One region of the Idiomarina sp. UBA3162 genome, then DNA from elsewhere that is predicted to be linked to it. Evidence: predicted binding sites of a transcription regulator. Region 1 holds the regulator's gene; each other region holds the start of a gene.
What was found. The regulator FliA, encoded in region 1, starts transcription of late flagellar genes. The targets are predictions, from matches to a motif close to CTAAAGNTNNNNNNNNNNNNGCCGATA.
Positions count from the first base shown of each region.

Region 1 (10,301 bases):
AATCAATGCGATACCACCATCGCTGGTGATTGTTGCACCGGCCATACCTGGCGTACCTTGCAATAACTTATCTAATGGTTTGATGACGACTTCTTCTTGACCGATTAACGCATCAACAACAAAGCCGACTTGTTGGTTGCCGATCTGAACGACCACCACATGCCCATTTTCGTTGCGCTTATTACGCTCAGGCGTACGGGTCAGCCAGTGTTCTAAGAAGAACAGTGGGATAGCGCGTTTACGCACGATCAGTGTCAGCTGACCATCAACGGTGTTGGTCTTCGACATATCAAGGTCAATAATCTCACTGACCACTGCCAACGGTAACGCAAAGGTTTGCTCTTTCACTTCGACCATCAAGGTCGGCAAAATAGCGAGGGTTAGCGGTACCTTAATCAGTAACTCAGTACCTTTGCCGAGCTCCGAATCAATTTTTATGCTACCGTTGAGCTGACTAATTTTGGTTTTCACCACATCCATGCCCACGCCACGACCCGAGATATCGGACACTTGCTCTTTGGTAGAGAAACCCGCCGCAAAAATCAGATTGTAGGCATCTTCGTTGGATAAGCGAGCCGCCGCATCCTCATCAAGCACACCTCGTTTAATCGCAATTTGCTTGAGCTTTTCGGCATCCATACCAGCGCCGTCGTCCTTAATAGACAACATAATGTGGTCGCCTTCTTGCGACGCCGATAAGGTCACGGTACCTTCGCGCGGTTTACCTTTGGCTTGACGGTCATCTGGCATTTCGATGCCATGATCGACAGAGTTACGCACCAAGTGCACTAACGGATCCGCCAATGCCTCGACAAGGTTTTTGTCGAGATCGGTATCTTCACCGTACATCTCGAGGTTAATTTCTTTCTTCAAGCTTCGCGCCAGATCGCGCACGACACGCGGGAAACGACCAAAGACTTTCTTGATAGGCTGCATGCGGGTTTTCATCACTGCGCCTTGCAGGTCACCTGTAACCACGTCGAGGTTAGAGATGGCTTTACTCATCTCTTCGTGTTTCTGGTCGTCATTATTGCTTAAGCTCAATAATCGGTTGCGCACCAAGACCAGCTCACCGACCATATTCATGATCTCATCGAGTCGTTTGGTATCCACTCGCACCGTGGTTTCTGCCGGAGGTGGTGGCGGTGCAGCGGCCTTCTTAGCCTCGGGCTTCTTCGACTCTTCTTGTTTTGCTTCTGGCTTCTTAGGTTCTTGTTTCTTCGGCTCCGGCTTTTTAGCCTCTGGCTGTTTAGCTTGTGGTTTTTTCGGCGCTGGTTTTTGAGCCTCTGGCTGTTTAGCAGCGGCTTTATCAACCTTAGGCGCCTGCCCTTTGCCATGTAAATCGTCTAGCAGTGCCTCAAATTCATCATCAGTGATTTCGTCGCTATCACTTTTACTCGCCGACTTCTGCTCTTCTTGTTTTTTCTCTGCACTGGTCGGTGCTTTACCGGAACCGTGCAATTCATCGAGCAAGGCTTCAAACTCATCATCAGTGATTTCGTCATCACCGTCTTTACTGCTGGCTTTGCTTTGCTCTTTTGCCGGCTCATTGCCCGACGATTTATTGGCACCGGGCCCTTGCCCTTTGCCATGGAGTTCGTCAAGTAAGGCTTCGAATTCGTCTTCTTGAATGTCGTCGACGGAGGTATCGTCTGTCGCGCCAGAGGCACTACTTACGTCGGTATCGGTATCGTCGTCGGTATCGGTATCGTCGTCGGTTTCGGTGTCGGCGGAGGCATCGCCTGTCGCGCTAGAGGCGCGACGTACGTCGGCATCAGTGTCGTCGGCGATTTCGTCTTCCGATTCGGGTTGAGAGAGCTTGTGCAGTGTCTCGAGTAGCTCGCTATCGGCGGCTTCGGGTTCTTCGCGCGCTTGTAATTGAGCAAACTGGGCATTAATGGTGTCCAACGCTTGCAGGATCACATCCATCAAGTCAGCCGAAACAGAACGTTGACCATTACGTAAGGTATCGAAAACATTTTCCGCACCGTGACAGGTATCAACTAACGCGGAAACCGATAAGAAACCAGCCCCACCTTTAACGGTGTGGAAACCTCTAAAGATGGCGTTTAGGAGATCTTTGTTCTCGGGGTCGTTTTCTAATTGAACGAGTTGCTCGGATAACTGCTCGAGGATTTCTGCCGCCTCGATCAAGAAATCCTGTAAGATGTCTTCGTCCATCTCAAAGCTCATGCGCTGCTCTCTCCTAGAAACCTAAGCTAGATAATAAATCGTCTACGTCATCCTGATTCTCGACGACATCATCACGTTGTTCTGGGTTAATCACAGGTCCTTCTGCTGCACTCTTATCGACTGCTTTTACATTTTGTTTAGCTTGAGATTTCTGTTCTTCACCAAACAACTTGAGAAGCTCGATCAAATTTTTCTCGACATCTTCTACGAGCTGTATCACTCGACGGATGATTTGACCGGTAATATCTTGATAATCTTGCGCCATCAACACTTCGGTCATTAAGCCATGAATTTGCGGCATATTCTGACCACATTCACGCATTAACGCATCGACTTGGTGACACATTTCTTTGAATTCGTGCAACTGAATATCGTTACTCATCAATCGCTGCCAGGCCGGCATGACTTGTTCGACGCGCTGATGCATTTCGTCAGTCATCGGCAAGCAGGCTTCGACTGCATCCATGGTTCGGTTAGCAGCGTCTTCTGTCTTTTCGATAACGTACTGCAGACGGTTTTGTGCGTCGGGCAGGTCATCCTGTGTTAACTGCATAATCCGCGGATCGAGTTGGAAATCTTGCAGTGCTTCGTGGAGATCGCGAGTCAGTTGCCCCACCGACGTGAAGAGTTTGTCATCACGCTCCTCGCGAAAGTCATCAAGCCATTGATCGGCTTTGGCTTGCTCGCCCGCTTCTAGCCATTCAACCAGTTGCTGCGCTTGCTGGAGCGATATATTTGCCGATGATTTTGACATAACCGCACTCATTAACTGATGCGTTCAAAGATTTTATCGAGCTTCTCTTTCAACGTGACAGCTGTGAAAGGTTTAACGATGTATCCATTGACGCCCGCTTGGGCGGCTTGAATAATTTGCTCGCGTTTAGCTTCTGCGGTCACCATCAGTACCGGCAAGTGCGCGAGGTCATCGTCTTTACGAATTTCTTTAAGTAAGTCGATACCTTGCATCCCTGGCATGTTCCAGTCAGTGACAACAAAGTCAAAGTCACCTTGCTGGAGCATCGGTAAGGCGGTGTTGCCATCGTCAGCTTCTTGGATGTTGGTAAATCCAAGGTCGCGAAGAAGGTTTTTGATGATTCGTCTCATTGTTGAAAAGTCATCAACAACAAGAATTTTCATGTTTTTATCCAAAGCTCCCTCCACTTGGGCTCTCGATTACTACGACAATTACTCTACCCAGCTTTGCATACGCGTTTTTAAGCGCATCATCGCTTGGCTATGAATTTGACTAACACGTGATTCACTCACGCTGAGCACTTCCCCAATTTCTTTTAGGTTCAGTTCCTCATCATAATACAACGAAAGCACTAAGGCTTCACGTTCAGGTAAGCCAGAGATGGTGTCCACCAGTGCACGGTGAAACGCATCGTTCTCTACATCTTTTTGCGGCTCATAGTTGGTGCCTGTTACTTGTTCAGGCACGATGACATCTTCCGAGACGCCCAGATCTTCGATGCCAATAATTCGTCCCGAGTTAACATCACGCAGAATAGCGTGGTATTCCTCGAGCGACATTTCTAGCTTTTCCGCTACTTCCGTATCCTTTGCATCACGCCCCGTGTCGTTCTCGACTTGGCGGATGGCTTCTAACACACGTCGATGGTTACGATGCACCGACCGCGGTGCCCAATCGCCGCGACGGATTTCGTCGAGCATAGCACCACGAATACGAATGCCCGCAAAGGTCTCAAAACTCGCGCCCTTGCTGTTATCAAAATTTCTAGCTGCTTCCAATAAGCCAATCATACCGGATTGGATCAAGTCATCGACTTGTACGCTCGCGGGTAGGCGCGCCATCATGTGGTGTGCGATTCGCTTCACGAGCCCCGTATGTTGCTCGATAATCGCCTGACGATTATCAGCATGGGCACTGTAAACAGCGGCTTTATTCATTGGCAACATCCTGCTTCTTACCGTTATCGGCCGATCCTATTAATTGTTCAAGAAAAAATTCCAAATGCCCGCCTGCTTGCGCAGGTACCGGCCAGTCAAGCGCACGTTGCGCAAGGGCTTTGATGGCTAATGAGGCAGGCGAACGAGGCTGCATAAGTACTAATGGCTTTTGCTTTCGTACCGCCAAACGAATGTTATCGTCAAACGGGATGATGGCGGCTAATTCTAGCGCGACATCCAAAAACCGATCAGTGACCTTGGTCAACTTATTAAACAGCAACTGGCCTTCTCTTAGGTTACGCACCATATTGGCAACAACTTTAAACTTGAACACATCCTGTTCTTTGCTCAGCACTTTCATCAGCGCGTAAGCATCAGTAATTGAAGTCGGCTCATCACAAACTACCAGCATCACATCTTGAGCAGCGCGGGCAAAACGCACAACGGTATTACCGATACCCGCTGCGGTATCAATCACCAACACGTCAAAGTCTCCTTGTAGATCGCTAAAAGCGCGAATCAACTCTGCGTGTTGCGTCTCGTCGAGGTCAATCATCGAACGGGTGCCTGAAGTGGCCGGTACAATCTTAATACCTGCTGGGCCTTCTATCAGAATGTCTTTGAGTTCGGCCTGCCCACTGAGCACATGAGAAAGATTTTTTTGCACGCGCAGTCCGAGCATGACATCGACATTGGCGAGACCTAAATCAGCGTCTAGCACCAATACCCGTTTGCCTTGCTCTGCCATTGCAATAGCCATGTTTAAAGAGATGTTGGTTTTACCCACACCGCCTTTACCACCCGTTACTGCAATGACTTTGACTTTACTTTGTTTCATCTTTCTTAAGCCACTAGCTTGATCCATGCGCTCTAACTCTTACTGCTGGTTAATGCTTGATTAATCGATGACCTTTTATTGAACGGCCTGCCAATTTGATTTTGGCATGTCTGACACATTCGAACAAATGCTTTTATCGTATAAGCGCTCTGCTTCGGTGACCATGTAATGCTCGTCCGCCACGCGAATGTCTTCTGGTACTTGCTGTCCGTGGGTTAAGTAGCCCACCGCAAGCCCTTGCTCGATGGCAACACTGATACTTTCACCTAAACTTAAACACTCGTCTAGTTTAGTAAAAATGCAGCCTGCCAACGGCAATGTTTTGAACTGCTTAACCGTATCGTTCAACACCTGTGTTTGTGATGTTGAAGATAATACCAAATATGGACGAATTCTTAGACGTTTATTCTGTAATAATTGCGCGAGTTGTTCACTTAAGCGTTTATCGCGCTGACCCATACCCGCGGTATCGATCAAAATCAGGCGTTTGTCGCGCAATGTCAGCATTGCATCAGCTAACTCTTTAGCATCGTTTGCGACTTTAACTGGACAACCGATAATACGACCATACACTTTCAGTTGTTCGCTTGCGCCAATACGGAACGTATCGGTGGTAATCAATGCGACCGAGTCAGAGCCGTGGCGCTGCGCATAACGGGCTGCCAACTTAGCAATCGTCGTTGTTTTACCGACACCCGTCGGACCGACTAACGCAACTGCACCGCCACGAGTCAAAATATCGTCATGGGTGGTGTTAAGCTGACCTTCCAATAATTGCAATGATTGCTCCCAGCTATCTTCGATGTCATCGCCCTCAGGGATGAAGCAGGCGATTTGATCGGCAATTCGTTCGCTCACACCCATAGTCATAAGGCGTTGGGTCAATAAGGCGCGCATTGGTTCTTCGCGCTCAATTTCTTGTTTCATCAAACCGCTCAACTGATGTTGCAGTAAGTTCTGGACACCTTTGATTTGCGCGCGCAGTTCTGCGATTTCAGCAGCGCTACCGCCACCAACATAGTCAGGGATATCGACTTCGGGCTCACTGGGTACCTGGGTCGCTTCGGCGCCAGCTTGGACCGGCTCAGTTTGAGGTTCGGGTGCTGGCTTAGGTTCAGCATTGCTTGCCTGCATCGCTGGATGTTGTGCCTGGCGTGCCAAGATTTCGGCCAGTGAGTTTGCAGGCTCAGCATACCGTTCCGCCTCATCGCTCTGCGATGCCGACTCGGCTGCTGGTGCCGCTGCTTGCGGCGCTTGTGGCTCTGCATCACCATCAATTGCAGCGACAATCTCAACGCCACCGTTTACCTTTTTATTCGACATGATAACGGCATCCGGTCCGAGCGTTTCCTTAACTTGCAATAAGGCACGACGCATATCCTCAGCAAAAAAGCGCTTCATTTTCACAGGTAAATCCCCCTATCACTGAGCCGCTGGCTGTTGTTGGCCGCCAATCGAACTCACAATTCGAATCTGTTTATCATCTGGAATTTCTTGGTAACTCAGCACCCGCATTCCGTCAGTTGCGTGACGCGCGAAGCGCGCCATCGTTGAGCGCAATAGCCCGGATGTCAGTAACACCGATGGCTCGCCGTTCATCTCTTGTTGTTGATGAACCTCTTTCAACGATTGCTGCAGGCGTTCTGCCAAGCCAGGTTCAATACCTGCGCCTTGCTGTTCGGCTTCATTGCCTGCGGCTTGCAATGACTGATGCAACATCTGTTCCAACTCTGGCGCCAAAGTAATGACAGGCAGTTCTTGTTGCCCTTCGGAGATGTCTTGAACGATGAGTCGACGTAACGAGATGCGGACCGCCGCGGTTAATACATCGGTGTCTTGTGTGCGTCCAGCATATTCGACAAGCGTCTGTGCAATAGTCCGCATGTCACGGATAGCGATACCCTCGTCGAGCAGGTTTTGTAAAACTTTGACAAAGTTGCCGAGAGACAATAAATCGGGTACCAAGCCCTCGACCAATTTAGGGTGGCTACGACCCAAACGATCCAGTAGCTCTTGCGCTTCTTCATGCCCTAATAATTGCGAGGCGTGGTTTGTGACGATTTGGCTCAAATGTGTAGCAACAACCGTTGCTGCATCAACCACGGTATAGCCCATGGTTTGGGCGTTTTCACGTTGTTCTGGTTTAATCCAAATCGCTTCGAGACCAAACGCTGGATCGGTGGTCTTCTCACCTTCTAACTCACCAAACACTTGGCCGGGATTAATCGCTAACTCGCAGTCATGACGAATATCCGCCTCACCCATGGTCACCCCCATGAGCGTGATGCGATAGCTATTAGGACCCAAATCAAGATTATCGCGGATATGCACAGCCGGTACTAAAAATCCGAACTCTTGTGATTGCTTCTTGCGCACTCCTTTAATGCGCGATAGCAGTTCGCCACCTTGGCTTCTATCAACCAGCGGAATCAAGCGGTAGCCCACTTCCAAGCCAAGGGTATCTACATGACGCACATCGTCCCAACTGAGCTCTTTTTGAGCTAACTGTTGCTGTTGTTCTTGTTGTTTTTGTTCAACTTGCTCGGTCTCTTGGGTTTCTGCATGACGCATTTTGTAATATGCAGCACCTGCGAGCACGGCAGACATCGATAAGAAAGCAAAGTGCGGCATGCCGGGAATAACGCCCATGGCAAACAATACTGCACTTGAAATGACTAGCACTTTCGGGTTGTTAATCAGCTGAAATACAACCGCTTCACCCATGTCCTTGGTATCATTTTCACGGGTAATGATGATGGCGGTTGCGACAGATAACAACAGCGCTGGAATTTGTGCTACTAAGCCGTCACCAATGGTAAGTAGCGTATAGACTTCAATCGCCTGACCAAACGACAAGTCATGCTGGATCATGCCGATTAAGAAGCCGCCTACAACGTTAATTAAAAGGATTAAGATACCGGCAATGGCATCGCCTTTAACAAATTTACTGGCACCATCCATCGAGCCGTAGAAGTCAGCCTCGCGAGTTACGTCGCTGCGTCGCGCTTTCGCTTCCTCTTGATTAATAAGTCCGGCATTCAAATCCGCATCGATGGCCATCTGTTTACCCGGCATAGCGTCAAGGGTAAAGCGGGCAGTGACTTCAGAAATACGGCCGGCACCTTTGGTGATTACGATAAAGTTGATGATCACCAAGATAGCGAAGACCACCAGACCGACGGTATAGTTGCCGCCAATAACTACGCTACCAAAGGCTTCAATGACACTACCTGCAGCGCCGGGCCCCTCGTGACCGTTGAGTAACACGATACGGGTTGATGCTACGTTCAATGATAGGCGCAATACGGTCGCTATCAGCAATACCGTAGGGAATGCGGCAAAATCGAGTGGACGTTGGGTGTAGACCGCAACCAGCATCACCACCAATGAAAGAGTAATTGAGAACGAAAAGAGGATATCCAACAAGATAGGTGGAATGGGAAGCACCACCATCGCGAGTATCGCCATCACCGCCAGCGGGGTACCGAACCCTTTAATTATGTGCGAGTTAGCTTGCGCCAGCCCTTTTAAATTGTTCAGTCTTGCAGCACCACTTGCCATACTTCTTTTCCTGCGCGTCAAAAAAATGATTCTCTGACTAACTGATACAAATTCTGTGCCAACAAAATACAGTTATCACCTACGTACCTATCGGACGTCTCCGCTAGGCGTTTATCGAGCGGAGGTTTAGCTTTTCTGAGGGTTAGTTTGGAGAATGATTAATGCCAAGTAGTTTACTGGAGTGGTCTGTCTGTTCACTGTTGAGTCTGCTATTGCTGAGTGCAGGTGTCCCTGCCATGCAGCACTCAACCGCACAACTCGAAGCGCGAGCGCTTGGACTGCGCGGCTTAAGTTTGCTGCAAGCGTATCAAGCGCGTGCGCAAGCGCAGCAACGCCATATCGAGATTCCGCTTACTGCCATTAAGCACGCGCTCAAAACCGACGGTTGGCAGTTTACCAGTAACTTTAATGATCACAGCCGTCCGCTGACTTTTTATGCGCCACAAGGGTATGCTCGTGCCGGCCACTTAAGTATGCATAAGGGTAAGTTCGAACTACGCTGGATTGTCAGTGCTATCGGACGGATAAGGTACTGTAGCGCTGGCGATGTCGAGATAATGGGTATAACTTCATGTGTGTAACAACACGCCCTTGGGGGTTTGCACTGATTGAGCTACTTGCGGCTTGTGCCCTAATGGTCCTATTAGCGGGTTCGTCAGTACAGGTCATACTGTGGCAAACCACGTCAATCAATCAAGCCTTGCAGCAACCTCAGGCGCAGCTTGCTTTGCAAGGTCTAGCGCTACAAATTGGACGTGATCTGTTACGCAGTGAACAGGTCAGGCAATTGACTTCGAGCTCGCAACATAGCTGTTACCTACTGACGATACACACAGGCGATCAGGTTGGTTATCGCTTACGCGCTGGGGCATTGCAATACCATGGTGATGCTTTTGATTGTGCCCAGCGCGGCTGGCAAAGTCTAACCACAGCGCAAACACTCAGCCTGACCCAGTTTAGCATTCGGGCACTCGCACCGGGTTACCAGATCACCCTCGCCACGTCGGCACACACGATGCGCCTTCCCTTATTCAGTCCTGCACCCGTCAATCGGAGCGTGTTTGATGAGCAGCTTTATTACGCCCCTTCTGTCCTTGATTGGCATACATGCATTGATCATGCTCTTTGCCACCGAACACCTGAATCTATTAACGCAACGTTTCGCCTGGCAATGGCAACAATACCAGCAACTGCAGCAACGCGCTTATGAGCTTGCTAAAGCTCAAAGGTTCAGCACTTATCGAGGCGATGATAATGACGGTCGTGGTGAGCATATCGCTGGCGAGCGGCTTAAGTATGGTGCAGCTTACGCAGACCGAAGTCCGCCGATTACAGGCGCGGCAACACGCGTTAGAACAACTGCAAGCGGCACAAAACGAGTTATTGATGGCAATCGGAAACGGAGAGGTTCGACACTGGCAGCCCACTAATGAGGCAATAACAGTGACACAAGAATGGTACTCGGCACGGCAAGCCACGTTCTGGCTTGCCCATGCTAATTTAGAGGGGGTTATCCCAGTTTACGTAGCGTTGACTAACGAAGATCTGGCGGAATACTAAAGATGATGTTTTCCTCGCGCCCTTCTCGCTCAGTCACAGTTTCACCACCCCAGCTGCGTAACTGCTCGATAACCTCGCGCACTAATACTTCCGGCGCCGAAGCGCCTGCGGTCACCGCCACACGGTCGATATCGTTAAGCCAATCGCGCTGGATGCCACTGGCATCATCAATCAAGTAAGCAGGTGTGCCCATCTTCTCGGACAGTTCACGTAACCGATTTGAGTTCGAGCTATTCTT
Region 1 is NZ_DEYI01000053.1:31,740-42,040, forward strand. Features, by position in the region: gene B2X00_RS06350 (chemotaxis protein CheA) at 1-2,193, opposite strand, end outside; gene B2X00_RS06355 (protein phosphatase CheZ) at 2,207-2,947, opposite strand; gene cheY (chemotaxis response regulator CheY) at 2,959-3,342, opposite strand; gene B2X00_RS06365 (RNA polymerase sigma factor FliA) at 3,379-4,104, opposite strand; gene B2X00_RS06370 (MinD/ParA family protein) at 4,097-4,969, opposite strand; gene flhF (flagellar biosynthesis protein FlhF) at 5,018-6,349, opposite strand; gene flhA (flagellar biosynthesis protein FlhA) at 6,365-8,503, opposite strand; gene B2X00_RS06385 (hypothetical protein) at 8,665-9,084, shown strand; gene B2X00_RS06390 (hypothetical protein) at 9,075-9,713, shown strand; gene B2X00_RS06395 (type II secretion system protein) at 9,710-10,063, shown strand; gene ispH (4-hydroxy-3-methylbut-2-enyl diphosphate reductase) at 10,038-10,301, opposite strand, start outside.

Region 2 (10,301 bases), on a different contig from region 1:
ATCACCGGAACGGGAGAAGCACTCAGCACTAAAGGCAATCCAACGGCGTTGGTTTAGACGATGTATGCGAGCGAACCAGCTTAAATCGACGCGTAACGCGGTTTCTTGTAATGCTGTTAACCAGACCATGACAATGCCCCGTTTATTGGCTTGCTTGTTACATTGCGCTAACAAAATGACAGTCGCGAGTCAGTTACGTTAAATATCAATGACAAAATCATCGCATTCTTGCCACTTCTATTGACCTCCGTCTGTTGTTTATCAACGTCAAAACACCGATAATAGGCGCTGATTTAAATCACGGGTGGAATCATCGAATGACAGACTACTTACTGCTGCTCATTGGCACCGTATTGGTCAATAATTTTGTGCTGGTAAAATTCTTAGGACTTTGCCCTTTTATGGGTGTGTCTAATAAGCTTGATACTGCAATTGGCATGTCAGCTGCAACCACATTCGTATTAACTCTCGCCTCGGTATGTAGCTACTTGGTGAATCAGTACTTGCTTGAGCCCTTAGGGTTGATGGCGCTCCAAACCTTAAGTTTTATTTTAGTGATTGCCGTTGTCGTGCAATTTACTGAAATGGTGGTGCATAAAACGAGTCCTACGCTGTACCGCTTGCTAGGTATTTTTCTGCCACTCATTACCACCAACTGTGCGGTTCTTGGTGTAGCGCTGCTTAATATCAATGAACAACACAACTTTGTGCAGTCTATCGTCTATGGCTTTGGCGCGGCAGTCGGTTTTTCACTCGTTTTAATTCTATTTTCTGGCATTCGCGAGCGCTTGGCAGCCGCCGATGTTCCGAAAGCGTTCAAGGGCTCAGCGATTGCGATGATAACAGCGGGTTTAATGTCGCTCGCGTTTATGGGCTTTAGCGGATTGGTGACCCAATAATGAGTTTTGTAGTTGGTTTAATCGCTATCGGTGCGCTCGCGCTGATATTTGGCTTAATTCTTGGTTTCGCAGCTATCAAGTTTAAGGTAGAAAGCGATCCGATCGTTGATCAAATCGATGAGATCCTGCCACAGACTCAATGTGGTCAATGTGGCTATCCAGGCTGTCGTCCTTATGCAGAAGCAATTGCCAATGGCGACGAGATCAATAAGTGTCCTCCCGGCGGTGAAACCACAATCAAGAAACTCGCAGATCTGATGGGCGTCGAAGCCAAGCCTCTCGATGCAGCGCATGGTGAAGAAAGCGTCAAAAAAGTAGCCATCATTCGCGAGGATGAGTGTATTGGTTGCACTAAGTGCATCCAAGCGTGTCCCGTTGATGCCATTCTCGGCGCCGCAAAACAAATGCATACGGTCATTGAGCATGAATGTACCGGCTGTGATTTGTGTGTCGAACCCTGCCCTGTCGATTGTATTGATATGGTCGAAGTCGAGGCTAAACCTGAAACCTGGCAATGGAACCTTGATAGCGTGAAGCAAAATATCCATAAAGCCGACACTATTCCGGTCAAACTGGTGGAGTAAGACGATGCAAGACATCAAGCAGTTCGTTGAGTCAGGTCAAATTGCACGCTTTCCCGGCGGCATCCATCCACCAGAGCGCAAACAACCCGCGAGTGAGCAGCCATTGCGCCGAGTTCCATATGCCAATGAGCTGATTCTGCCGTTACGTCAACATATCGGCCTATCGGGACAGTGCACCGTCCGTGAGGGTGATCACGTTCTCAAAGGGCAACCTTTAACCGATGCCGCACTACATCAAGGCTTGCCGCTCCACGCACCGACATCGGGGACCGTCAAGGCTATTGAACAACGTCCAATGTCACATGCTTCAGGACTTCCCGAACAAGCCATTGTGATTACCCCGGATGGACACGATCAGTGGCGCGAACGTCAGCCGTTGCCCGATTATCAGCAACGTGATAAAGCCGAGTTGTTAGATATTATTCAGGCAGCCGGGGTTGCAGGGTTAGGAGGAGCGGGCTTCCCTACTTCACAAAAGCTTGCACAGCAAAAGCCGGTCAGTTACCTCATTATTAATGGCGTAGAGTGCGAACCCTATATTTGTGCCGACGATCGCTTAATGCGTGAGCATGCCAGAGACATTGTGCTTGGCATGCGAATTTTGGCTTACATCACAGGCGCCGATAAAACGTTGCTCGCTATCGAGGATAATAAGCCCGAAGCGATCGCCAGCATGCAGCAAGCAATATCCGAATATACCGATATTGAACTGCGCGTAGTGCCGACTAAATATCCCTCTGGGGGTGAGAAGCAGCTGATTCAGTTGCTTACCGGGCATGAAGTTCCTAGCAAGCAGTTGCCTATTGAGATGGGCGTCATTATGCAGAATGTTGGAACTGCCTATGCTGTGAAAGAGGCGATCATTGATGATAAACCGTTAATCGAGCGTGTTGTAACGCTGACGGGACAGTGTATCGAACAACCCGGTAATGTATGGGCACCACTAGGAACGCCCGTGGATGCGTTACTCGAGTTCGCCGGTTTTAAGCCTGAGCATCAACAGCGAGTTATTATGGGCGGTCCCATGATGGGCTTTACATTGCCAATTACCGCAGTGCCCGTCATCAAAACCACTAACTGTATTCTGGTGCCAAGTACCCAGGAACTGCCACCACCGGGCGATGAAATGGCATGTATTCGTTGTGGTGCCTGTGCAGAGGTATGCCCTGCAAGTCTTCAACCGCAACAATTACAATGGTTAGCAAAAGCCAAAGATTATCCAGCACTAGAAGATAATAACCTATTTGACTGTATTGAGTGCGGTGCGTGCGCCTTTGTTTGCCCGAGTGAAATACCCCTTGTGCATTATTACCGTCAGGCAAAATCGCAGATACGTAATCAAGCACGTGAACAGGCCAAAGCGGAACTTGCTAAACAACGCTTTGAAGCGCGCCAAGCGCGCCTAGAACGAGAAAAAGAAGAGCGGTTAGAACGTCACCGCAAAGCGGCAGAGGCGCGTAAGCAAATGCAGCAGCAACAGACCCAGCACGCGCCTGAACAAGAGTCGAACAACGACGGTAAGTCATCGGCGGTCGCTGCAGCCATTGCCCGAGCAAAAGCCAAAAAGGCGGCGCAAGAAGGTAGCAACGCTGCTGCTGAACAACCGACAGGTTCGCAACCTGAAGAAAAGTCTAAGAAGTCAGCGGCAGTAGCCGCCGCTATCGAGCGAGCCAAAGCGAAGAAAGCTGCACAGCAGGCAGCAAGTGAACCCGAAGCAGGCGCTGACAGTAGCGCTGGAAGCGAAGCGAGTGACGAAGCCACCGCACAACCCCGCCCCGCGCAAGATAAGTCGGCAGCCGTTGCGGCAGCGATTGCTCGCGCGAAAAAGAAGAAGCAAGCGCGCGATCAGGAGGATAAACAATAATGAGTTTTAAAGTGGCAGCCGCCCCGCATGGTCATAGTCAAAAAAAGACCAACCAAGTGATGGCATGGGTGGTATTTGCGCTCATTCCTGGGGTACTCATTCAATCTTATTTCTTTGGTTGGGGTGTTTGGTTTCAAATTCTAATTGCAGTCAGTGTCGCCTATCTGTCTGAGTCAATCTGTGTTTGGGCACGTGAACGCAGCGCGCGTCAGGCACTGCGCGATAATACCGCACTTGTCACTGCAGTATTGCTTGCTATCAGTATTCCGCCTCTAGCCCCCTGGTGGATTATTGTGATTGGCACGCTATTTTCAATTGTGGTCGTCAAGCAAGTCTATGGCGGTATGGGTCAGAACATCTTTAATCCTGCTATGGCGGGCTACGTACTGCTACTTATTTCGTTTCCTGTGCAAATGACGCATTGGTTACCAGCAGCTCCAATTGCGCCCTATGACTTAGGACTCTGGCAGACGCTACACACCATTATTTTTGAGTACACACCGGCTGGGTACGATGTTGAGCAATTACGCACTACTGTTGATGGCATCTCCATGGCAACCCCACTGGATGGTGTAAAAACCGCGCTTGACCAAGGACAAATCCTCGCAGAGGCTTATCAACAGCCAATGATGGCAAGCCTCGCCGGCATTGGTTGGCAGTGGCTAAACTTGGGCTTTTTACTCGGCGGCGCCATTTTGTTGCAACAGCACGTTATTCGTTGGCATATCCCGGTTGGATTTCTTGCCGGTTTGCTCATTCCCAGTTTCCTAGCGCATATTTTTGCACCGAGTGTGATGCCAGGTCCGGTATTTCATGCACTGAGCGGTGCCACCATGCTTGGCGCTTTCTTTATCGCGACCGATCCCGTGTCGGCCGCCACATCCGATCGCGGTCGGCTATTGTTTGGCCTACTGATTGGTTTATTAGTTTGGATAATTAGAACCTGGGGCGGCTACCCAGATGCCGTGGCGTTCGCAGTCTTGCTCGCCAACCTGTGCGTACCTATTATCGATCGTTACACTCGCCCCACGGTTTACGGTCATCATGTAGGAGCGAAACATGACACTGAATAGCATGCAGAAGAATGGCTTGTTGCTCGGTCTATTCGCGCTCGTTTCGACCGGTCTGGTGCTGGGTGTAGAAGCGCTGACCAAGGAAGCTATCGATGAACAACAACGCGCGCAAACACTTGCGTCATTGAATGAGATTATTCCACCAACACTGCATGACAACGATCTTTATCACTCGTGTGGTCTGCTCTCAGAACCTACGCTGAGCCAGCAACCTGTTCCCGTATACCGAGGTTATTTAGCAGGTGAACCGAGTGCGCTTGCTGTTGAGGCGGTCGCCCCCAATGGTTACTCGGGCAAAATTCGCTTACTTGTAGCGATTAAACCCAGCGGTGAGGTGCTTGGTGTCAGAACACTTCAACACCAAGAAACACCTGGCCTTGGCGATAAAATTGAAAAACAAAAGAGTGATTGGATAACCTCATTTGCTGGCAAACGTTTGCAAAGCCAAGACGACGAACGTTGGGCGGTTCAGCGTGACGGGGGGATGTTTGACCAGTTTACCGGCGCCACGATAACACCACGCGCTGTGGTCGGCGCGGTAAAAACCGCAACGTGGTATTTGCAGCAAAACAGTACGCAACTGTTCCAAACATCATTACCGAATTGTCATTCTGCTTCGGAAGGTGAAAGCCATGAGTGAATTTAAGACGCTAACCAAACAGGGTCTATGGGAGAACAACCCCGCCCTCGTGCAACTGTTAGGGCTTTGCCCATTGCTCGCAGTGACAGCGTCCGTGACCAACGCATTGGGCCTGGGTCTTGCGACCTTATTTGTGCTGATAGGCTCTAATATTACCGTATCCTTGGTCCGCCAATGGGTTCCGCAAGAAATACGGATTCCTGTTTTTGTTATGGTCATCGCGACTTTCGTTACCATTATTCAGCTCCTAATGAACGCCTATGTATACCAGTTGTACCAAACGTTGGGGATTTTTATACCGCTGATCGTAACGAACTGCGCTATCATCGGTCGTGCTGAGGCCTATGCATCTAAAAACAAATGGAATTATGCTGCTATCGATGGTCTTATGATGGGGCTAGGCTTTGCCGCCGTGTTAGTCGTATTAGGCGGACTACGCGAAATACTCGGAAACGGCACCCTTTTTGATGGGGCTGAGTTATTACTGGGCGAATGGGCCAAACAATTACGGATCGAATTGTTCAGCCTAGATTATCCCTTACTGTTAGCTATTTTACCGCCAGGCGCTTTTATTGGTATGGGCTTTATTATAGCGCTTAAAAACCGTATTGATGCGAAACGTGAAGAGCTGCAAGCCAGTGAAAAAACAGTGACGCGCGCACGCGTAACAGCCGAAAGTTAATCGATATGAATAAAGATAAACGTTATCAAATTTTAAGCCGTTTACGGGACAACAATCCTCACCCGACCACTGAGTTAGAGTATGAGTCCCCTTTTCAACTACTGATCGCCGTTTTATTGTCCGCTCAAGCAACCGATGTGGGTGTTAACAAAGCGACGCGAAAATTATTTCCTGCTGCACCGACTGCAGAAACAATGCTTGCGCTGGGTGTTGACGGGATTAAGGATTACATCAAAACCATTGGTTTGTTCAACTCAAAAGCAGAGAATGCCTACAAGACGTGCAAGATATTAGTAGAGCAGTATAACGGCGAAGTTCCTGAAAGCCGTGAGGCACTCGAGGCATTACCAGGGGTTGGACGCAAGACAGCTAACGTGGTGCTCAACACAGCCTTTGGCTGGCCTACCATTGCCGTTGACACACATATTTACCGTGTGTCCAACCGTACTAAATTAGCACCTGGCAAGAACGTCAATGAAGTCGAACAAAAATTGATTAAAGTTGTACCTAAAGAGTTCAAGGTGGATGTACATCACTGGCTTATCCTACACGGCCGCTATACCTGTGTTGCACGCAAACCACGGTGCGGCAGCTGTATCATCGAAGACTTATGCGAATTTAAAGATAAAACCAGTGATTAGCGAGCTACAGTGCCCCCCCTGAAGGCTTGCTCAATTGAACAATGACACGGCGGTTTTTCTGACGACCTATCTCATTATCATTGTGTTCGATAGGTCGATCCTCACCGTGAGATACAGTTTCAATACGCTCAGCATTAATTCCGCGCTCAACAAAGAACGCTTTAATCGTATTAGCACGCTGCTCAGTCAACGCCTGATTAGGCTCTCGCGCGCCCAATGCATCGGTGTATGAGTCGATAAGCACGAGGTCTAAATCAGCGTCCACTTTCAAATAGTCACTGATCTGCTTTAACTTGCGCTGTGAGCTCACTGTGAGCTCATCACTATCCGCCTTATGATTGAGTACCGTGTAGGCGATATCGTCAAAAGAAAACGGTAGTAAGGCATTAATGCAACCTTTAAATGCATCATAGGCGCTGCGGAAATTAACCGATGAGATTGCCACGGCCACCTGATCTCTTTGATTATACCAATCTTGATATAAAAACGTGGGGTAGCGTCCTTTTTCAAGCTCTGACAAGAGTGTCCAAGCCGCCTTCTTCTCTAGCTCACCATTGAACTGCTTATATAAATCCATGCTACCAATGGCATAGCTATTGGCACCGGGTTGCCAACGCGGAGGAACAGACTCAATGCTTGCGACACCATATTCGTCAGGCAGTTGATGCATATCGAGTGTCATTGTCAGATTGAGTTGCTTACTCGCTTCACTGTGAAACTGTACTTTGCCAAAACGAGGAATAACGTGTTCTAACTCACAGTTAAGCTGCGTGTTATTGGCCATATACCAAAGTGAATTATCTAAATTTGCACTGTAGTATCTTACGGCGTTTGCTTTTGCGAACGGACTGATACTGACTAGAGCGCTACCCAGCACAATTAATGCTGACAGCCGAGCCGTATTATTCACCTGCACACGCACCTCCTTTAATTACTTGTCTTTTATATCGGTCGTGTTGCAATAACCTTTAACCAAATCACAAGCAAAAACGCCCGCTCTTTGGCATAATGGGCAGTAGCAATTTAGCAGATACAGGTAATTTCATGTCAGGTTCCGAAGACTCTCTTATGAAGCAACGTTTTCGCGGCTACTTACCCGTAGTCGTCGACGTCGAAACGGCGGGCTTTAATGCGTCAACCGATGCCTTGTTAGAGATCGCTGCCGTCATACTGGATTTTGATGAAGATGGGCAGCTCAAGCCAGTCGAAAGCCATCAGTTTCATGTCGAACCATTTGAGGGTGCCAATATTGAACAAGCAGCAATTGAATTCAATGGTATCGATCCTCATTCGGAACTACGCGGCGCACTCCCCGAAGACGAGGTGCTTAAAGCGTTATTCAAACCCATTCGAAAGGCTCAAAAGGCGGCTGGATGTCAGCGCTCTGTGCTGGTTGGGCATAACTCGAATTTTGATCATAGCTTCCTGATGCGAGCGGCTGAGCGAGCCAATATCAAGCGCAATCCGTTTCATCCCTTCGTCAGCTTTGATACCACATCTTTAGCAGCGTTGACGTTAGGACAAACTGTACTGATTAAAGCGTGCAAAGCGGCGGGTATAGAGTTTGATCAAAAGCAGGCGCATTCAGCGCTTTATGATACCGAAAAAACAGCCGAATTATTTTGCTGGATGGTTAATAAATGGAAAGCGCTTGGCGGGTGGCCGCTCACTAATCAACAGCCATAAAAAAACGCGCCCAACGGCGCGTTTTTTGTGAATCGCTGCGAGCTATTATTATAGCTTATCAGCGTTCTTAGAAAGGTATGCTGCAACGCCTTCAGCGTTCTCTTTCATGCCTTCTTTACCTTCTTCCCAACCTGCAGGGCAAACTTCGCCGTGCTTCTGGTTAAAGTTCAAAGCATCTACCATGCGCAACATTTCGTCGATGTTACGACCTAATGGCAAGTCGTTAACGACTTGGTGACGTACAACACCATCTTCGTCAATTAAGAACGAACCACGGAATGCAACGCCTGCTTCTGGATGCTCAACATCGTATGCCTTACAAATGCTGTGACGAACGTCTGCAACGAGTGGGTATTTGACTTGACCAATACCACCATCTTCAGTTGCAGTGTTGCGCCATGCGCTGTGAGTGAATTGTGAATCGATTGATACACCAATTACTTCAACGCCGCGCTTTTTGAACTCGTCCAAACGCTTATCAAACGCGATAAGCTCAGAAGGACATACGAATGTGAAGTCCAGCGGGTAGAAGAACAAGACGGCTTTCTTGCCTTTGATCGCGTCAGAAAATTTAAAATCTTCAACGATTTCGCCAGAGCCCATTACCGCTGCTGCGGTAAAGTCAGGTGCTTTACGTCCTACTAAAACTGCCATTGATACTCTCCGTCTTTAGTTAATGTTGGGCTGCCGCTTGGCAGCCTAAATTAAAAGCTCTAATAAATATGGGGATCGACAATAAAAGATCAACCCCTTAACGCCGATTATTACTCGCCGCTTTCTGGCTGAGGATGACGTGCTGCCACCTCAGTGATCAGTTCTTGTAGCTCGCCTTTCTGGAACATTTCAACGATGATGTCACAACCACCGATGAGTTCACCTTCAACCCAGAGTTGCGGGAATGTAGGCCAGTCTGCGTATTTCGGCAACTCAGCACGAATATCTGGGTTTTGTAAGATATCGACATAAGCGAACGCTTGACCGCAGCCCATGAGCGCTTGCGAGGCTTGAGAAGAAAAGCCACAGCTCGGTAATTTAGGTGAGCCCTTCATGTATAGAAGTATTGGGTTTTCTTCAATCTGCTGTTTAATCTTGTCGATGGTTTCCATAACACCTCAAATCACTGTTAACGAATGGAATGGTTGATAAAAATACTCAAGTATTTTAGCACATGCAACCCCCGATTGCTCTCTTTGAGCGCTTTACAGCCAGCGGTACAAATAATAAAAACTTATACTTGAAAAGAGAACCAGTCACCCCTATATATCGTATGAATAACAACAACAGCTTGCACATTCATTTTGTGTAAGACGCTATTTGCACTAAAAACTATGGAGAGAGATTATGGCATTTGAACTTCCCGCTCTTCCTTATGAGAAGAACGCACTCGAGCCACACATTTCAGAAGAGACACTCGAATACCATTATGGCAAGCACCATGCGACTTACGTAAGCAAGCTAAATGATGCCGTTAAAGGCACTGATTTAGAAAGCAAATCGCTTGAAGACATCATCAAGTCTGAGAAAGGTGGTTTGTTCAATAATGCCGCTCAGGTATGGAACCACACGTTCTACTGGAATTGTCTGAGCCCCAATGGTGGCGGTGCTCCTAGCGGCGCAATTGCAGACGCAATTAACGAGAAATGGGGTTCTTTTGAGAAGTTCCAAGAAGAATTCAACGCAAGTGCTGCAGGCAACTTCGGTTCTGGTTGGACTTGGTTAGTTAAGAAGTCCGATGGTTCAGTCGACATCATGAACACAGATGACGCAGACACGCCAGTTGCTCACGATGGTGTGACGCCATTATTGACCGTAGATGTATGGGAACACGCTTATTACATCGACTATCGTAATTCACGTCCTAACTATTTAGAGGCTTTCTGGAAGCTCCTTAACTGGGATTTCGTGAACAAAAACTTTGCTTAATTTAGCTAGGTTATTGAACAAAAAAGCCAGCGATTGCTGGCTTTTTTTATGTCTATTTGACCGGTTTCGAAAAAAGCGATTGCCTCAATCGACTAAGTTGGACGGGATGTCGCCGCGTAAACTATGCCAAATTTCAGCTGACTCATAACCATAGCGGCGAACCAAGTTAACAGACTCATTATAGTCACCTTGCTTAGCTACATTATCGAGATTGTGATAATAGTCTCGCGCTAATTGGCGAGCTTCGGGTGACGAAAAGTAGAATTGACCAATACGCGAATACAAACCTTTAAAGCCATTGAGTACAAG
Region 2 is NZ_DEYI01000009.1:7,727-18,027, reverse strand. Features, by position in the region: gene B2X00_RS01260 (phosphatase PAP2 family protein) at 1-129, opposite strand, end outside; gene rsxA (electron transport complex subunit RsxA) at 318-899, shown strand; gene rsxB (electron transport complex subunit RsxB) at 899-1,483, shown strand; gene rsxC (electron transport complex subunit RsxC) at 1,488-3,347, shown strand; gene rsxD (electron transport complex subunit RsxD) at 3,347-4,420, shown strand; gene rsxG (electron transport complex subunit RsxG) at 4,407-5,060, shown strand; gene B2X00_RS01230 (electron transport complex subunit E) at 5,053-5,742, shown strand; gene nth (endonuclease III) at 5,748-6,383, shown strand; gene B2X00_RS01220 (flagellar protein MotY) at 6,388-7,299, opposite strand; gene rnt (ribonuclease T) at 7,428-8,069, shown strand; gene B2X00_RS01210 (peroxiredoxin) at 8,118-8,723, opposite strand; gene B2X00_RS01205 (Grx4 family monothiol glutaredoxin) at 8,834-9,175, opposite strand; gene B2X00_RS01200 (superoxide dismutase) at 9,411-9,992, shown strand; gene fadR (fatty acid metabolism transcriptional regulator FadR) at 10,077-10,301, opposite strand, start outside.
Region 2: B2X00_RS01220 (flagellar protein MotY) is a predicted target of FliA. The motif match lies at 7,329-7,355, and genes of this name have one in related genera.

Region 3 (10,301 bases), on a different contig from region 1:
CGTCCTTTTAACGAGGAAAATGCGCGACCTGCTATTTACGCATTTAATGGCGATGTTTACGCGGGCTTAGATGCTGATTCGATGACTCACGAAGAGGTGCGTTCAGCGCAACAGCAACTGAGAATTTTGTCCGGGCTATACGGTTTATTGAGACCGCTCGATCTGATGCAGCCTTATCGTCTTGAGATGGGCACAAAGTTAGATAATCACCGGGGTAAAAATCTCTATGAATTTTGGGGCGACCAAATTACTGAAATGCTCAATGCGGATTTGAAGCAAACGGGTAGCGATGTATTGGTTAACTTGGCTTCGAACGAGTACTTTTCGTCAGTGAACAAAAAAGCGTTGAATGCCGAGCTGGTTACGCCGGTATTTAAGGATGAGAAAAACGGCCAGTTTAAGGTGATCAGCTTTTATGCGAAGAAAGCACGTGGGCTTATGGCTCGCTTTATGGTGAACCAAAAGCCTGAAAGTGTGTCTGATTTAAAAGCGTTTAACTACGCGGGCTACCGTTTTTCAGAGTCTGAATCGAGTGGAAAAGAACTTGTATTCATGCGCGCTGAAAGCGATCGACCATAATCTATTGCAACAATGAGGACCGCAGGGCATGGCAGAACACGATAATTATCCTGATAAAGAAAGCAGTAGCAACACCGCTCGCTGGGTCGTTGCAGTTATTGTTGTCGCTATTATTATTGGTGGCGTTAGTTGGTGGATGTTGAGCGGTTCGAACAATACGGAGCCTAAACAGTCTCAAAGTATGGAGTTGCCGAAGCAGCCTGAAGAAGCGCCTGCGGTCGAGCCGAAGGAGCCCGAACCACAGCCGGAGCCCGAGCCTGAACCTGAACCGGTAGCGACACCGGAGGAGAACGTTGAAGAGCCTGAAGAGCCAGAGCCGGCTATCACGTTACCTGAACTGAATGAAAGTACACCGACGGTGCTACAGGAGTTAGACAATAGCGGTGTCGAGATTCAGCCACTTAAAAGCTCGCAACTGATTAAAGATGCAGTGGTAATTATCGATAACCTAAGAAATGGTATGCTGGTAACCGATAGAACGGTAGTACAGCGTCCAGACGGTCGTTTTTCCGTCATCGAAGTTGAAGGTGATTTATACATCGATGAACAGAGCTACCAGCGCTACGATCCTATTGTGGACTGGTTTACCAGTCTCAATGCGGAAGCATTAGTGGATAACTACCAGTTATTTAAGCCGCTGTTTCAAGAAGCTTACGGTGAGATCGGCTATCCAGACAGTGAGTTTAAAAATGCGGTTATCGAAGCTATCAATGTGCTGCTCGAGACGCCTGTGCCAGAATCTTTGGTGCAAGTAGATGACGATAGTGTCATGTATACTTATCATGATTCGTCATTGGAGGCGTTGCCGCCGGCTCAAAAGCAACTTTTGCGCATGGGTCCTAAGAATATTGAGCGAATCAAAGCTAAGTTAAGAGAAGTAAAAGCAGCGTTCAGAGAGAATTAATGACAGAAAATAAAGATGTAATACCGAGTAATTTGGAAGGCGATTTCCCATCACAAGGAAATCGCTTTTCGCGTTGGGTAGGCCGTGTCGGTATGCGGTTAATGGGTGGCTGGAAAATTAATGGCTCAATGCCGGATACTCGGCAAGCGATCATTCCCATCGCACCGCATACATCAAACTGGGATTTTCCGGTGGGCGTGTTTGTCATGCTCGCGCTAGGTCTAAAATTGAATTACTTGGGTAAGGCCAGTTTGTTTCGCTTTCCGATTAAAGGGCTAATGTTAAAACTGGGCGGGATTCCCATAGACCGTTCGGCAGCTAACGGCGTTGTTGGCAGGATGGTTGAGGAATTTAAGATGAAACACGAACTCGTGTTAGTGATTACACCTGAGGGAACTCGCAAAAAAGTTAAGCAATGGAAGTCGGGTTTTTTGCATATTGCAAAACAGGCGAATGTTCCGGTCGTGCCAGTGGCTATGGACTTTGCTCGTAAGGCAATCGATATTGGTCCAGCGATGATGATCAATGGTGAAATAGAGCGTGAATTAGAGCGTGTGAAAGGCTTCTTTGCACATGCACGGGGCAAGCGCGCCCAATGTTAATTCAGCGTACCGCAACAGTACTTATTATTGTTTTTTCTCTAGCCTTGAGTGTAGGCGTACAAGCCGCCGACTTTTGGCAAGACGATTGGTCGATGGCTCAAGGAACTGAGTCACCACGACTCAAAATTGAAGCGTTAGAAAGTGCTGATGCGGGTGCTATTTACCGAACTTACATGGACTCGCAGCCATGGTTGTACGAACAATTAGGGTGGAGTTGGCCGAGTAGCAAAACATCCGAAGAACAAAACACATCGATGGTTCAGCATATGCTGAAGCAGATGAAACGTAAGGCGGGGTTTAGCTTCGTTGTCACTGATAAGCAGACGCAACAGGTTGTTGGTATGCTGTTTTTTGCGCCGGTCTCATCAGAGCGAGCTAACGGTGCAGCACTGGATGCCAGCCGCTTTCATGCTGAAGTGACATGGTGGCTAGGGCAGGATGCAATTGCGCGTAGTTTGCATAATGATTTATTTGCCCTGACTACCGATTGGTTGAGGGCCAGCTGGCCATGGGCGCAAGTGCTGTTTCCTGTTGCAGAGTCCAATCAGTCGGCGTTGGCAGTCCTCGAAAATAGTGCTGCGCGTAAAGTAGCAACGAACAGGGACACCCGAGAAGTATTTTATTCCTACACGTTAGCCCGAAAATAACGTTAAAATGTGATATTATTTGCGCATTATTGAGATTACAAGGAATTCCAAGCATGCATATCATTGAGGGTGGCATTAATGCACCTGGCAAAAAATTTGCCATTATCGTGTCTCGTTTTAATCACTTTGTTGTTGAAAGCCTCTTACAAGGCGCTGTTCAGACATTGAAGCAATATGGCCAGGTAGCCGACGATGACATTACTGTTGTGCGCGTTCCTGGAGCCTATGAAATTCCGGTGACAGCAAAGCGTTTAGCAGAATCTGGCAAATATGATGCGATTATTGCTGTAGGCGCTGTTATTCGAGGTGGTACGCCTCACTTTGATTTTGTCGCCGGCGAGAGCAACAGTGGTTTAGGCCGTGTTGCAATGGAGTTTGGTCTTCCAGTGGCGTTTGGCATCATCACAACAGATACTCTGGAACAAGCCATCGAGCGCAGCGGTTCAAAAGCCGGTAATAAAGGCTCTGAAGCAGCACTGAGTGCGTTAGAGATGGTTAACGTCTTGGATAAGATTTAACAGGAACGCATTAAGAATGAAACCAGCAGCACGCAGAAAAGCGAGAAAGCTTGCAGTACAAGCGGTATATTCATGGCAGTTATCGCAAAACACGTTTAATGAGATCGAAGCACAGTTCCTGACAGACAACGACACCAGTAAAGTCGATGTCGATTACTTTTTAGAGTTGCTTCGTGGCGTGGGCGCGTTTTACAAAAGCTTAGATGAGGCAATTGCGCCTTACCTTGACCGTCCTATTAGTGAACTCGATCCGGTAGAGCTAGCGGTATTACGTATTGCCGCCTATGAACTACGTGAACGCTATGATGTTCCGTACAAGGTAGCGATCAATGAAGCCATCGAATTAGCGAAGTCCTTTGGTGCTGACGATAGTCACCGGTTTGTTAACGGTGTACTCGACAAGGCTGTCGATGCACTGAGACCTGCTCGCCAATAATATAAGAGCGGCTTGCCGCTCTTTTTCCTTATGACAAATACTCCAAAACTCGACGAATTTAACCTCATTGAGCACTACTTTAAAGCTGAATCTTATCGCGGCGACGTTATTGTTGGCGTCGGTGATGATGGTGCGGTGACCGAAGTGCCCGAGGATCATCAATTGGTCACCGTGACCGATACAATGGTAGAGGGTGTGCATTTTGACAAGAATACACCACCCCGTGCCATCGGTCATAAGCTTGTGGCTGTCAACTTAAGCGACTTAGCAGCGATGGGAGCAGCACCAAGCTGGGGCAGCTTGGCGCTTACTTTACCCGCTATTGATGAAGATTGGCTAAATGACTTTAGCGAAGGGCTAAAGGAAATTTCACATTATTACGAGTGTGACCTCGTGGGTGGCGATACAACGCGCGGGCCTTTGACGTTAACTTACACAGCACAAGGGGTACTGCCCAAGGGAACAGCGATTCGCCGCGACCAAGCTAAAGCTGGAGACTGGCTTTATGTCAGTGGTTCGTTAGGTGATGCGGGTCTGGCATTACGTCTATTGCAGGGTGACCTTTCGACTACACACCGCCACTTACAGACGCTTGTGAATCGACTGCACTATCCTACGCCACGTGTCGCGCTGGGGCAGTTACTCCGAGGCGTCGCCAACAGTTGTATTGACGTTTCTGATGGGCTGTTGGCCGACCTCTCCCATCTGTTACCCAAGCATGGCCAGATGGGCGTTCAACTTGAGTTGGATAAACTGCCATTGTCGCTGGCGCTGACCGAGACTCTCGATTTAGATGATGCCTTTTCATTAGCTTTAACCGCAGGCGATGACTATGAGCTCCTATTCACTGTGCCAGAGCAGAATAGGGGGCGATTAGAGACCATCACTTCACATTTGAAAGATAAACCCGTTTGTATCGGACGCATCGTTAAAGATGAGCAACGTGAAGTCACCATGACTTATCATGGTGAGCATTGGCAGCTCCCGGATATGAAACTCGGCTATAATCATTTTGGAACGTCATAGTATGCGCCGCTTCCCAGGCCTTTCACTCGCGAACCCCGTTGACCTATTAGCGCTTGGCTTTGGTTCGGGGTTAGCCCCCAAAGCACCGGGTACGTTCGGCACACTCGCAGCAGTACCTTTGGTTTATCTGATGTTGTGGCTTGATGTCACGAGCTACAGTGTTATTACAGCGGTCTGCGCGGTGTTGGGTATCTACATCTGTCGTAGCGCAGCCGACAAGATGGGGGTGCACGACCATCCGGCGATTGTTTGGGATGAGTTTGTCGGGTTAATGTTTACTATGTGGGCTCTGCCCGCTAATTTGGGACTTTTAGTGCTAGGGTTTCTGGTGTTTAGAATCTTCGATATCTTGAAGCCTTGGCCAATAAGTTGGCTCGACAAACGTTTGCGTGGCGGGTCTGGCATCATGTTAGATGATGTACTTGCGGGGATTGCGAGTAATATTGTCTTGCAACTCATACTCGCTACTCAAATCGGTAGCGACTGGTTAACAGCCGCTTAATACCATTACTGTTTTAGATGAGCCTGAATGCGCGCTTTAATCGTTTCCTGGGTAAGCCCTAGCTCTTTCTTAACCTCGTTTTGGCTACCATGTTTGATAAACTCATCAGGTAAACCGATATTCAATGTTTGAACAGTTAAGCCAGCTTCGGCAAGCGACTCGTTTACAGCACTGCCTGCGCCACCGGCCGTTGCATTCTCTTCAAGCGTTACCAACAACTGGTGTTCGTCAGCTGCTTTGACAATCGCCTGTTTATCGATAGGTTTAACAAAGCGCATATCGATAACTGTTGCATCAATTGCTTCGGCGACCGCAATGGCTTCTGGCAATAGCGTGCCGAAGTTAAGGATAGCGACTTGTTTACCGTCGCGCACTGGTTTTGCTTTACCTACTTCGAGCAAGTTATCGCGTTCTCTTAAGGTAACCCCCGTGCCGCTACCCCGTGGATAACGTACAGCAGCAGGTCCTTGATAATGATAGCCCGTGAACAGCATGTCGCGGCATTCTTGCTCGTCGCTTGGGGTCATCACGACCATGTTCGGAATACAGCGTAGATAGCTTAAGTCAAACGCGCCTTGGTGTGTAGGACCATCGGCCCCGACAATACCTGCGCGATCAATGGCAAATAAAACATCCAAATTCTGAAGTGCGACATCATGTATGACCTGGTCATAAGCTCGTTGCAAGAAGGTCGAGTAAATGGCAACAACGGGTTTAAATCCAGCAATAGCAAGTCCAGCGGCATAGGTGACACTGTGTTGCTCAGCGATGGCCACATCAAAATACTGGTCGGGATAAAGCTTAGAGAACTTAACCATACCGGAACCTTCGCGCATCGCCGGTGTAATCGCCATCAATTTTGTGTCTTCTTGCGCGTGGTCGCAAAGCCAATCACCAAACACTTCGGAGTAGCTTGGTATGCCCGGCTTTTTACTCGGCAGTGTTGACTGCGCGGGATCAAACTTGGGCACGCCATGGTAGCCAATCGGGTCAGCCTCTGCGGGACGGTAGCCCTTACCTTTTTGAGTCACCACGTGAAGCAGTTGCGGGCCACGCAAGTGTTTCATATTTTTGAGTGTTTCGACCAGTGTGTCTACATCGTGTCCATCAATGGGGCCAATATAATTGAAACCCAACTCTTCAAATATAGTACCCGGCGCCATCATGCCTTTCATATGTTCTTCGGCGCGGCTCGCCAAATGGTGTATCGGCGGTAATGGTTTGAGTAGCTTTTTACCTTGTTCACGAATTTTCGTGTAAAAGCGGCCAGACAGCAAACGTGCAAAGTGTTGATTTAATGCACCGACATTCTCTGAGATGGACATGTCGTTGTCGTTTAATACGACTAACATATCGGGTTTGATGTCGCCCGCATGGTTCATGGCTTCGAATACCATACCGGCAGTCATAGCGCCATCACCAATAATGGAAACGACTTTTTCATTAGAACCGGAGCGTTGTGCTGCTACTGCTATCCCTAAAGCCGCTGAAATAGAGGTGCTGGAATGACCTACGGACAACACATCGTATTCGCTTTCCTCGCGCCAAGGAAAAGGGTGTAACCCGTCCTTTTGACGGATTGTGTGCAACTGCTTCTTACGACCAGTGAGTATCTTATGTGGGTAAGCTTGGTGACCCACATCCCAAACCAACTTATCCTGCGGTGTGTTATAGACATAATGTAGAGCTACAGTCAGCTCAACAGTACCCAGCCCCGATGCCAAGTGTCCGCTACTGCGGCTGACAGAGTCTAATAAGTATGCACGAACCTCGTCGCAAACTGATTTTAATTGATGCGTAGGTAATCTGCGCAAGTCTGTTGGGTATTCAATACCGTCTAATAATTTGGTCATAAGTCTCGTATTGCTTAATGATCCCGCCGCAGCAAGATCTCAGAAAATGTTTCTAGTTTTTGGGTATTGTACGGGATCTTGTTAAGTGACAGTAGTGCTTGTTGGTGTAATGACAGCAGTTTTTCGTTCGCTCCGTCAAGCCCAAGTAACGCAACGTAAGTTGCTTTATGGTGTGCCTGATCAGAACCTTGCGGCTTACCCATGACCTCTGTATTGCCTACGACGTCTAGTATGTCATCGTAAACTTGGTAGGCGAGTCCTATCCAACTGGCAAAGTCGCAAAAGTCAGACAGATACTGTTGACTGCTTTCACTGCCCGACAATGCGCCTAATGCTGCAGACGCGCGGATCAGTGCGCCGGTTTTGTGTCGATGAATCGACTCCAGGGCTTGCTCATCAATGGGTTGTCCCGTTGCGTTCAGATCCAGTGACTGCCCTAAACACATACCGTTAGCACCGCTTGCTTGAGCCAGTTGTTGAATCATAGCGATGCGGCGAGCAGCAGGTAACGTTGTGTTGTGTGTCGAGCTTAATACCTCGAACGCCAGTGTTTGCAGCGCATCACCCGCTAATATAGCGGTCGCCTCGCCAAATTTAATATGGCAGGTGGGATGGCCTCTGCGCAGTTCATCATCATCCATGGCTGGTAAATCGTCATGGATTAATGAGTAAGCATGGATAAGCTCAACCGCGCAGGCTGCATCGAGCGCATCATCGGGTTTAGCGCCACAGAGTTCTGCTACTGTCATCGTTAAATAGGGACGAATGCGCTTCCCGCCCAATAATACGCCGTACGCCATTGCTTCTTTTAATGCGCTTGAGGCTAGGCTTGCCTCAATTAATTGGTTGAGTCTTCGGTCAACGTTTTCGCGGACATCGGCTGTAAACTGCTTAATATTCACTCCCGCGCCTCACCTTGCTGTTCGGTAAGTACTTGCTCACCATTTTTTTCGAGTAAGGTGGCGACTTTTTGTTCGGCGTTTTGCAACTGCGTTTGGCTCAAGCGCGAGAGTTTAACTGCTTGCTCAAACTTTTCGAGTGACGTTTCCAAGGGAAGGTCGCCTTGTTCAAGCTCGTTAACTAACTGCTCAAGCTGTTGCAGTGCTTGTTCGAAAGAGAGGTTTTCTTCCTTTTTAGTCATAGTACGTCACCTTTAGTCTTAACATAGGCTCATTATCATATAAAGAAACTCGAATGTCAGCCGATGATCAATGCGTGGTTTACTTAATTTTACAATATGGGTTGCCACGTTGAGTGGGATGTTTAAAATTGAGCGAGTAGCCAAATTTACCGCGTCAAGTGGAGGAAGCTGAGTGGATATAGCAACGCTGGTAGGGATCATTGGAGCCATAGGCTTTGTCATTGCCGCAATGATACTAGGTGGTGACCCCGGTCTTTTCATCGACACTCAGTCAGTATTGATTGTTGTGGGTGGCTCCTTGTTCATCGTCATGGCCAACTTTCCACTGCAACAATTCTTTGCTACCGGCAAAGTCGTGGTGAAAGCGTTCTTCTTTAAGATCGAGCATCCACAAGAGCTGATTGATAGCGCTGTCGAGATGGCAGATTCAGCGCGTAAAGGTGGATTTCTCGCGTTAGAAGAAGCCGAAATACCCAACCCGTTTTTTAGAAAAGGGGTCGATATGCTCGTTGATGGGCACGACGCCGAAGTCGTTAAGCAAACGCTCAGTAAAGATATCGGTATGAGTTTCTCACGCCATGAGGAAGGAGCTCGGTTCTTCAAAGTGTTGGCAGACGTGGCACCTGCTATGGGGATGATTGGTACCTTGATTGGTCTGGTTGCGATGTTAGCAAATATGGATGATCCGAAAGCAATTGGTCCCGCGATGTCTGTCGCGTTGTTGACGACGTTGTATGGTGCCTTCTTGGCAAACGTCATCGCCATTCCGATTGCGAACAAATTGGTACTGCGTGCTGAACAAGAAAAACTCAATCGGCAATTAATTCTAGATGCGATTTTAGGTATTCAGGACGGCCAGAACCCGCGAGTCATTGAGGGGTTGCTGCGTAACTACCTTGCTGAATCAAAACGCGTTACCGACGGTAGCGAGGAAGAATAGCGCTTATGGCTGCAGCAGACGATCAAGAAGAATGCCGTTGCCCACCACCTGGGCTTCCCATGTGGATGGCGACTTTTGCCGATTTAATGACACTATTGATGTGTTTCTTTGTGCTGCTACTAGCCTTTTCCGAAATGGATGTATTGAAATTCAAGCAAATTGCCGGGTCCATGAAGTACGCCTTGGGTGTACAAAATAAAATCGAAGTAAAGGATATCCCTAAAGGCACAAGTGTCATTGCGCAAGAATTTCGCCCCGGACGACCCGAGCCAACACCTATCGAAACGATTCAGCAGCAGACCGTCGAGATGACTCAGCAGATGTTGGAGTTTCAGGAGGGTGAGTCTGACTTTGCAGGCGGTCAACAGACTGAACGTGGCGGTCAGCAAGCAGATAGTAGTGAGGATAAAAAAGCGGCAGAAAGTTCAAAAACGGCACCTGCTATGGAAGAGGAGGTTAAGGAGCTGATGGAGCGTATCCGCGAGCAGCTGAATGATAATATCAAAGCGGGCACGCTCGAACTCGAGCAGTTGGGTCAGCAAATAATAATCCGAATTAAAGAAAATGGCTCCTTCCCCGAGGGATCGGCCTTTTTGCAGCCACAGTTTAAACCGGTCATTCGTGAAGTGGCTCAAGCATTAAAGGATATTCCTGGAGAGATTACGATTTCTGGTCATACGGACAACCAACCATTGGTTTCTGAAATGTACAGTTCTAAATGGGATCTATCGGCTAAACGTGCCGTTGCGGTCGCTGAGGAAATGACAACGGTTGAGGGGTTTGACCAATCGCGGCTAGTGACGATGGGCTATGCAGATACCAAACCTATAGTTCCTAATAACTCAGCATCTAACCGTGCGCTTAACCGACGCGTAGATATTGCTATCATGCAAGGTAAGGCAAAAGAGTCCGATCCAGTTGATGTAATTGAGTAGCTTAACTAGCTCGAAGGACCAAAAAATCGTATAATTGGTGGTTTTTATACCAAGCGGAAACTGAGGCCACCATGAAGTTCGTTGTACGGTTGCATGCCGAAATCACCATCAAAAGCCGATCAGTCCGGAAACGTTACGGCAAAGTATTAACGAATAACCTTAGGAAGGTTTTAGCCGATATTGATTCTGGGCTATATGTCAAATGGCTATGGGACCGT
Region 3 is NZ_DEYI01000019.1:39,092-49,392, forward strand. Features, by position in the region: gene yaaA (peroxide stress protein YaaA) at 1-579, shown strand, start outside; gene B2X00_RS02435 (DUF3014 domain-containing protein) at 608-1,483, shown strand; gene B2X00_RS02440 (lysophospholipid acyltransferase family protein) at 1,483-2,085, shown strand; gene B2X00_RS02445 (GNAT family N-acetyltransferase) at 2,079-2,732, shown strand; gene ribE (6,7-dimethyl-8-ribityllumazine synthase) at 2,786-3,250, shown strand; gene nusB (transcription antitermination factor NusB) at 3,267-3,686, shown strand; gene thiL (thiamine-phosphate kinase) at 3,717-4,712, shown strand; gene B2X00_RS02465 (phosphatidylglycerophosphatase A family protein) at 4,714-5,214, shown strand; gene dxs (1-deoxy-D-xylulose-5-phosphate synthase) at 5,220-7,067, opposite strand; gene ispA ((2E,6E)-farnesyl diphosphate synthase) at 7,082-7,969, opposite strand; gene B2X00_RS02480 (exodeoxyribonuclease VII small subunit) at 7,966-8,208, opposite strand; gene pomA (flagellar motor protein PomA) at 8,381-9,148, shown strand; gene B2X00_RS02490 (flagellar motor protein MotB) at 9,154-10,083, shown strand; gene thiI (tRNA uracil 4-sulfurtransferase ThiI) at 10,155-10,301, shown strand, end outside.
Region 3: pomA (flagellar motor protein PomA) is a predicted target of FliA. The motif match lies at 8,248-8,274, and genes of this name have one in related genera.